4 regions of the Brevibacillus ruminantium genome follow, and region 2 is predicted to be linked to each of the others. Evidence: riboswitches for the same ligand, from Rfam matches in the RefSeq annotation. Region 2 holds a riboswitch; each other region holds the start of a gene.
What was found. A riboswitch is a leader RNA that binds a small molecule or an ion and turns the genes downstream of it on or off. The one in region 2 is predicted to bind lysine.
Positions count from the first base shown of each region.

Region 1: it holds a riboswitch for lysine, as region 2 does, so the genes downstream of both, NDK47_RS19060 (aspartate kinase) here and dapD (2,3,4,5-tetrahydropyridine-2,6-dicarboxylate N-acetyltransferase) in region 2, are expected to answer to the same signal.
Region 3: it holds a riboswitch for lysine, as region 2 does, so the genes downstream of both, NDK47_RS21425 (amino acid permease) here and dapD (2,3,4,5-tetrahydropyridine-2,6-dicarboxylate N-acetyltransferase) in region 2, are expected to answer to the same signal.
Region 4: it holds a riboswitch for lysine, as region 2 does, so the genes downstream of both, NDK47_RS26960 (transporter substrate-binding domain-containing protein) here and dapD (2,3,4,5-tetrahydropyridine-2,6-dicarboxylate N-acetyltransferase) in region 2, are expected to answer to the same signal.

Region 1 covers NZ_CP098755.1:3,830,935-3,833,134, forward strand. The annotation lists gene NDK47_RS19060 (aspartate kinase) at 1-1,174, opposite strand, end outside; lysine riboswitch at 1,418-1,607, opposite strand; gene uvrC (excinuclease ABC subunit UvrC) at 1,693-2,200, opposite strand, start outside.
Region 2 covers NZ_CP098755.1:1,959,104-1,961,303, forward strand. The annotation lists gene NDK47_RS09560 (GNAT family N-acetyltransferase) at 1-491, opposite strand, end outside; lysine riboswitch at 697-881, shown strand; gene dapD (2,3,4,5-tetrahydropyridine-2,6-dicarboxylate N-acetyltransferase) at 968-1,678, shown strand; gene NDK47_RS09570 (aspartate aminotransferase family protein) at 1,692-2,200, shown strand, end outside.
Region 3 covers NZ_CP098755.1:4,362,289-4,364,488, reverse strand. The annotation lists gene NDK47_RS21425 (amino acid permease) at 1-1,125, opposite strand, end outside; lysine riboswitch at 1,241-1,428, opposite strand; gene NDK47_RS21420 (cadherin-like beta sandwich domain-containing protein) at 1,670-2,200, shown strand, end outside.
Region 4 covers NZ_CP098755.1:5,513,537-5,515,736, forward strand. The annotation lists gene NDK47_RS26955 (amino acid ABC transporter permease) at 1-408, opposite strand, end outside; gene NDK47_RS26960 (transporter substrate-binding domain-containing protein) at 487-1,320, opposite strand; lysine riboswitch at 1,437-1,621, opposite strand; gene NDK47_RS26965 (ABC transporter substrate-binding protein) at 1,666-2,200, opposite strand, start outside.

The DNA of each region.
Region 1 (2,200 bases), 1.9 Mb from region 2:
CCAGATCAGCCAGCGCGGCAGGAACGACGCACGACACCTTAATATCTGATGTCGAGACCATTTTGATCGTGATCTCCTGTTCGGCCAGCACGCGGAACATCTCGGCGGCAACCCCTGGGTTGTTCACCATGCCCGCTCCCACGATAGATACCTTGGTCAGTCCTTCCTCGTAGTCCACTTTGTCAAAGCCAAGCTCAGTCTGATTGGCCGCCAAAGTGTTCAAAGCTTTTTGCAGGTCGCTTCCGGCGACGGTGAACGAGATGTTCGTCACGTCAGCGTCATAGGAGCTTTGGATAATAATATCCACGTTTACCTGATTGTCTGCCAGCGTATTGAAGAGGCGTGACAAGGTTCCTACGCGTGCCGGCATGCCTACAACCGTCACTTTTGCCACATCTTCATCATGGGCAACCCCGCTAACTACTCTTCCTGTTTCCATGTTGGCTACCTCCTCTACGTACGTACCTTCTTCTGTCGAAAAGCTGGAGCGGACGACAAGCCGCACTTTATATTTTTTGGCTGCTTCCACGGAGCGGGGATGCAGGACACCCGCCCCCAGATTAGCCAGTTCAAGCATTTCATCATATGAGATGCTGTCCAGCTTTTGCGCCGCCGGAACGACGCGCGGGTCAGCCGTATAGACCCCAGCCACATCGGTGCAGATTTCGCACCAATCTGCTTGCAGTCCCGCGGCCAGTGCAACGGCTGAGGTGTCCGAGCCACCGCGTCCCAGTGTTGTCACTTCCCCTTCGTCACTGATCCCTTGGAACCCGGCTACGATCACAACCCGGCCCCTCGCCAGTTCTTTCTGGATGCGCTCCGCCTGAACCTCTTTGATCCGCGCCCGGCCATGGATCGATTCTGTCACAACTCCTGCCTGCCAGCCCGTCAGAGAAATGGCGTCATACCCGCGCTGATGCAGCGCCATCGCCAGGAGGGAAATTGACACCTGTTCTCCGGTTGCCAGCAGCATATCCATCTCGCGCTCTGATGGATACGGAGATATCTGTTTCGCCATGTCTACCAGAACATCTGTCGATTTGCCCATCGCGGAGACGACGATCACCATATCATGACCCGCTTCTTTATATTCAACAATCCGATCTGCCACTTTAAAAATACGCTCAACAGTTCCAACGGAGGTGCCTCCGTATTTTTGCACGACCAACCCCATGCGGCTTCTCTCCCTTTTCCTAAAAGACGGTTGTCTCTCTTCGATAATGTGTCCGATAATGCGTCCATCGAACAAACGCCATTCATGTATCAGTTTTCCTATTAAAAAAGCAACGACGAGGATATAACCTGCCGTTGCCTATTCATCCGTAGACAATATCGGTTCCTCCTTCCCTGGACTACGCGAGCCGAAGCTGGCTTGGACATGACAGGACATACCCTGTCTCAAAAGCACGCTGCAGGCTCGTGAGATAGCTCTCCATCTGACAGTAGGGGATACTGCACAGATGACAGTCCTGTATTTGTTCAACACAGGCCCAGCACGAAAGAGAGCGGGTCTCTCTTTGTACTTCGGCGAATCCCCCTTTCCACTGCCCGTCAGCGATGCCCGATCTCAGGGAGGTACTCATGGTTTTCGCGCCTCTACCTCACTCCATAAGGGAAGTGAGGCTACTATTCTGTTTGAAAGGGATTATAACACGCATGCTCCTGGTGTTCAAATAGTATTTTGAAGATTCGCTACGTATCCAGACCCCTGAGGTGAGCAAGTATCTCCCGGGCCAGCTTGTCTCCAATCCCCACCTGACGGAAATCCTCCACAGTGGCCTCCTTCATTTTTTTCAGAGAGCCAAAATGCTGGAACAGAAGCTTGCGCCGTTTCTCTCCGATGCCGGGAATCTCGTCCAGTTGGGAAGAGAGGAGTGTCTTGGTGCGGGATTGCCGGTGAAAGGTGATGGCAAAGCGGTGCACCTCATCCTGCACGCGCTGGAGCAGGTAAAATTCGTAGCTGTCCCGCCTAAGCTCAACCGGCTCAGGAGGATTTCCATAAAGAAGCTGGGCCGTCTTGTGCTTGTCATCTTTCGCCAGACCGCATACCGGGATATAGAGCCCCAGCTCATTTTCCAGCACGTCCATGGCCGCACTGATCTGCCCTTTTCCGCCGTCGATGACAATCAGGTCGGGGAGTGGCTGGTCTTCTTTCAACAGGCGGGTGTACCGGCGGCGCACGACTTCGCGCATCGATCCG
Region 2 (2,200 bases):
CCGTTGATTTGCAGGTATCGAAGGGAGAGCCCTTCCTGTCTGAAGCCGTTTTTCAACAAGACCTTGATCGAGCCCAGGTTATGAGGCATGACAGCAGCCTGTACCCGATGAAGCTGGCCTTCCGTAAAGGCAAACCGAACGACCTGACCGACTGCTTCCGTCATAATCCCTTGGCCGTTGTAGCTTTGATCAAGCAAATAGCCCAGTGTGGCGTTTTGCCAAGCACCGCGAGACACATTGGAGAGGTTTACCCGCCCGATCAGGATGCCGCTTTCTTTTGCAAAGATGCCAAAGGAATACCCGGTACCATGAAGAAAGCACCGCTCTGCCTCTTCCAATTGGCGGGCCTGTTCTTCCAGTGTGAAAAAGGAAGCGGGCCGAATTGGCTCAAATGGCTGTAAAAAGTGCTGGTTTCTCAGGCGGAGCGCAAGCATGGCAGGTGCATCGCTGATGCGTAAGGGTCGCATGGTAAAAGAGGATGCTTCATACATCACGGAGGACCTCCTCGTATGGAAAAATGGACAGGATGGACAGTTTATCATGTATGAAGGCACTTGGAAAGAGGAAATAGGGAAAGGTTTCTCGGCATGGGAGCGAGGAATTAAGAAAACTGTAATTCGGAATGAATCAACAGTTGTCACGAGGTTTGGAATCTGTTACAGTACAAAAAGTAAAAGGGAAATAACTTCATATTGTCTTCTAAATAGAGGAGCGCTGCGGATCAGTATTTCTTTTCATCAACGTTGGGGAAACGGAAAAGAAGGAAAGGCCAAAGCGCCGAAGTTCTGACCGCATTCCCGTCGGCGGCAGAACTGGGATGCCCGTGAACAATGGTCATCCTGTCACGGAAGTATACTCTTTCGTGGAGCGCTATTTACGATTGCTTGCCTGGTATCAAAAGCAATGAGTATAGCGTCTGCACTCATTGCTTTTTTACATTCATTTTCAACTGTGGAGGAGAACTGCTATGGACATGATGAATGCAAACGAAATTATCTCGTATATCCAGAAGAGCGAGAAAAAGACACCGGTGAAGGTCTATATCAAGGGGGAAGTGGACAGCATTGATTTCGGTCCCAGCTCCAAGGCGTTTATCAGCGGCGGAACGGGTGTCGTCTTCGGAGAATGGAAGGAAATCCAGCCCGTATTGGAACAGCACGCAGACAAAATTGCGGATTACGTGGTGGAAAACGACCGTCGCAACTCGGCCATCCCTCTGCTGGATACGAAGAACATCCAGGCGAGAATCGAGCCGGGCGCGATTATCCGGGAGCAGGTAAGTATCGGAAACAATGCGGTTATTATGATGGGGGCATCGATTAATATCGGAGCCGTCATCGGTGAAGGCACCATGATCGACATGAACGTCGTCGTTGGCGGTCGCGGCACGATTGGTAAAAACTGCCATATTGGAGCGGGTGCGGTCATCGCAGGTGTAATCGAACCGCCATCCGCTCTGCCTGTGGTCATCGAAGACGATGTGGTCGTCGGGGCCAATGCTGTCATTTTGGAAGGCATTCGCGTCGGAAAAGGTTCTGTGGTAGCAGCAGGAGCCATCGTTATCGAGGATGTACCGCCGAACGTCGTGGTTGCTGGCACACCAGCCCGCATTATTAAACAGATCGATGAAAAGACACGCTCCAAGACAGAGATCAAGCTGGAGCTGCGACAACTCTAAGGGAGAGATAGGCATGGACTGGCGTTCTCTTGATGAACATTACATCGTCTCCACATATAAAAGACTGCCGATCGCGATCGCCAAAGGGGAAGGCAATTATCTTTATGACACCGATGGAAAGGGATACCTGGACCTTTTCACCGGACTTGCTGTTAACATCCTGGGCCATTCGCATCCCCGCATCCTCCGGGCACTGCGGGAACAAGGCGAGAGTTTTCTCCATATTTCCAACGTATTTCTCAATCCGCCGGCGATCAAGCTGGCGCAAAGACTGATTGAACGAACCATTCCGGGAAAAGTCTTCTTTACCAACTCCGGTGCCGAAGCGACAGAGGCAGCGATTAAGCTGATTCATAAATGGACGGTGTCCGAGGGAACGGGCAGAGCAGGAGTCGCAGTTATGAAAAACAGCTTTCACGGCCGGACCTTGGGTGCCCTGCGACTCACCAGACAGCCGCATGTGTATCAGGATTTTCCGCAGCCTGCCTTTCCTGTGTACGAAATGGATGCAGAGGATTTGGA
Region 3 (2,200 bases), 2.4 Mb from region 2:
AAAGCCAGACATGCCGGAAGCATTCAGCAGCCAGATGTACACGGTGCCCTCACCAAACAAGGAAGCCAAAAAGGCAAACATGCCGATGCTGGCAGTCAGCAGCAGGGCGTTTACAGGCACGCCGCGCTTGTTCAGTCTGGCGAAGAGCTTGGGAGCCTTTCCTTCTTTGGCAAGCACGTACAGCATCCGCGTGGAGGCGTACATACCGGAGTTGCCCGCTGAGAGAACCGAGGTCAGGATGACCGCATTCATCACCGAGGCAGCAAAGGCAAAGCCCGCTTTTTCAAAGACCAGAGTAAACGGACTGACGGCGATATCGGCAATGTCGCTGTGGACCAGGTTGGGATTGTCAGAAGGAATCAGCAAACCGATAATGAAGATGGCAAAAATATAGAACAGCAGGATGCGCCAGAAAATTTGCTTGACGGCTTTCGGGATGTTGCGCGCCGGATCTTCGCTTTCCCCTGCCGCTATCCCGACCAGCTCCGTTCCCTGGAAGGAAAAGCCGGCAATCATAAAGACGCCGAGAATGGCCATAAAGCCGCCGTTAAACGGGGCGTCACCTTTGGTAAAATTGCTGAAGCCGACCGCTTCACCGCCCATGATTCCAAAAATCATCAGCGTGCCGACGATGATAAAGATGATGACGGTGCTTACCTTGATCAGGGAAAACCAGAACTCGGATTCCCCGTAACCTTTTACGGAAAGCATATTCAAACCAAACATCAGAACGAGAAAAAGGGCGCTCCACAGCATCGACGGAGTGTGGGGGAACCAGTATTTCATAATCAGCGCGCCGGCTGAAAGCTCGACAGCGATGGTAATGGCCCAGTTGTACCAGTAGTTCCAGCCCAGCGCAAAGCCGAGAGACGGATCGATGAACCTGGCTGCATAGGTGCTGAAGGAACCGGAGACGGGCATGAAAGCGGCCATCTCACCGAGGCTCGTCATCAGGAAGTAAACCATCAGGCTGATGGCCAGATAAGCGACCAGTGCGCCGCCAGGTCCCGCGGAGTGGATAGAGCCGCCGCTGGCCAGGAAAAGACCGGTGCCGATGGAGCCGCCGATCGCGATCATGGTCAGATGCCGGGCTTTTAACCCGCGCTGCAATTGATCTGAAGACATAAGAGGGAAGCACGACCTTTCTGTATTTATTTAGAAGGAAGGCCGGAAATCAAAAATACCGCCACAAGCCAATAACGGCATAAGGGCGGTATCATCCAATCCCCATCAAGCCTTCACGGAAGATAGCACAACACGTTTGCCGGCAAACAAACGTGACAGTTCTGTCCCTTTCGAGTACAGCCCCAGCCCGTGCACACAGAGAACGCGCAAACAGACTTCGGCAGCTTTTCCTTCTTCTGCATTCATGGATCTTCTCTGGATCTCGTGCAGAATAATATAAAAGCCGCGACCTCTATCCTCATCGTGGAGATGAGGATATATAGTATGAAAATATGTTATGGTTCAAGTATATGGATTTATGCCAGAATTTCAATAGTGATTTTGTGGCAGGCAGGCAAACCAGGTTGTAACAGATTGTTTCAAAACCATTATCCATATGAGTCTTTATTCATGGTAAAATAGTACCATAATAAGGAATTTTGTCTCCAATAGCGCAATCGATCAGAAGCATACATACAACGAAACTTTGGAAAGAGGTGGACCGATGGTAAAAGGGAGCATCCAACGTCTGTTCCTGATGTGCCTGGTATTTTTAATTGGTTGGACGAGCTTCTCGCCCCAGTGGACGGACAATACGGCCTTTGCCGCAGTAGATCGAAAAAATGACCCTTTGAACGGGGACTGGTCCAAGCCGTACGAAGTAAAATACGATACGGCCGAGGCTGACCTGATGGTGCGGGTTGGCGATATCGACAATCTGGGGATGGGATGGCCGGACGGTTATGATCCGTTTTCAGGGAAAAGCACCCCTGCCCCCTACCCGAGAGTGATTCACCAGTCCACGGACCCCCAAGGGACTGACCAGCTAATGGTCATCAGCTCGTTTCGCTATCCATCTCTCGCGGGTGCAAGAGACGCGGATACCATAGCGGATGGCTACACGCGCTCCAATACCTATAGCAAAGGGGCCAACCCGGTCGTTCCCGTCAAAATTACGTTTGATACGAGAAACACTCCGATTGAAGGCGCCATCCTTCAGATGTTCATCAATGATTACCAGCCGCAGAAATATCCG
Region 4 (2,200 bases), 2.1 Mb from region 2:
ATGAGCAGCTTCAAATTGTCCTTTTTCAATGGAAATGATCCCGCCGCGAACAATTTCGGCCATGTACGCACCTGTATTGATGGAAACGATAAAGACGGCTGCCAAAATCCGGTCCATATCCACGCCAAATGCCAAAGCCGAACCGTAATAGATGACCATCGCCTGGACAATCATCGGCGTTCCCCGGAAAAATTCGATATACACGGAAAGCAGGGCGTTTACTACTTTGAGAATCGCTTTTTTTACTCCACGTTCCGGCACGGGTATCGTGCGGATCAGTCCGATCAGCAGTCCAATCAAAGCACCCAGCATTGTTCCGACTAAAGCAATGAGCAGGGTCATTCCCGCTCCGCGAAGGAACATGGGCCAGTTTTCGGAAATGATTTTTACAACCCAGTCAACGCTCATCATTTTCCTCCATTCGCTCTGCCTGTTTACAGTCATAAAACCGACTGCATACAAGATGCAGCCGGTTTTCCGATCCGATTAATTTGCTGCTGGTTGATTTTTGATAGCAGCATCCATGATGTTCGTACGTTCTTCCTCAGAAATCCCTTTCAAAATTTCATTGATTTTTTGTGTATATTCACTGTCTTTTTTCAGGCCAACCGCAATGGCGGTGTCATCTTCTGAGGTCGTGAAGCCATCCGTAAACTCGACCATGGCAAAGTTCGGGTTGGCAGAAGAAGCACTGACGGCTTCCGGACGCTCGGAGACGTATCCATCAATCATGCCGGACTCGAGCGCCACGCGCATTGCCGGGAAGTTGTCCATCGCCGGCTCCTGGACGACACCTTGAATCTGATTGATGACAGAGTAATGGAAGGTGTTCAGTTGAGCCGTTACTTTTGCGCCTTTGAAATCCTGGATCGACGTCGCGCCTTCGTATTTTCCGCCTTTTTTCACGACCATGACCAGGTTGGATTTATAGTAGTTGTCAGAGAAATCGATGGTTTGTTTCCGTTCTGCGGTTGGTGACATCCCGGCGATGATCGCATCAATTTTGCCGGAAGTGAGTGCAGGGACGAGTCCATCCCATTCCGTTTTCACGATCACCAATTTTTTGCCGAGACCTTCAGCCAGTTTCTTCGCGATTTCTACATCGTAACCGCCTGCATATTCGGCATTGCCGTCGATTTTCACAGCACCGTTGGCATCATTCATTTGCGTCCAGTTGAATGGAGCATATCCTGCTTCCATCCCCACCTTAAAGGTTCCTTCGTCTGTTGCAGCGGATTGTGTTGGGTTGCTTGTCCCACAGCCAGCGACCAACAGCATGGCAGATAGGAACAGAGCGATAAAGGGTGAATGTTTTTTCATATTACTTATCTCCTTTTGTTTTGTCGTTTTTGGGAGCTTTATGAAAGCAAAAAGCGACCTGAGATAAACTCAGGTCGCACTAATTACATAGTTGCCCAACATACCTCTCTTTTCCCATATGAGATAGCACAACTCAATAAATCAGGTCATTTATTGAGACAGTCCTGCAGCTCTTAACTGCAGACCCAGCAAGTAATACCGAGAAATATTACAAGCTTCGGCGACATTTCCTTCTCCTTAGCATCACTGCCTTCTCAAACTCCGTCTAAGGACTGTTAAATATCGCACCTCTACCTCACTGTTTCAAGTGAGGTCTTATTCAATTCTGTTTTTGAGTTTACAATGTTATGTTAATTCTGTCAACCTGGGACTATTTTCACGGCTGTCAATTCTATCATTTCTGCTTTGAAACCAGACATCCTTAAACGGCACCCAGCCGAGCGCATTGAGCGTCACGCCGCTTAGCGCGGGATGATACGTTGCGCTTTCATGCCGATGGTACAGGAAATAGACGGCGCTCTCCTGTTTGAGCTGATCCTCCAAGGCGAGGAGGCGGGCAATCCGCTTCTCCGCTGCCGCCTCTTGCATAATGCCGGGCATCTGCTGGCGCACAGTCTCACACAACTCTGTTGACAAGTATCGGCTCAGCAGACTCTTCGGTGAGAGATACATCTCATGCAGAAACAGCTCCCGATTGTCATCTGTCACCTGGTAATAAAGGATCAGGTCAGCCTTCTCCAGATAGGCGGCGGAAGCAAACTCTTGAACGGGCAGAATATTCACCTCTACCTTGACACCCGCCTCTTCCCACTGCCGTGCAAGCCAACGGGCTTCCTGCTCATTCTGTTGAAACGTGTATGAGTATAGCTGCAATCCTTCG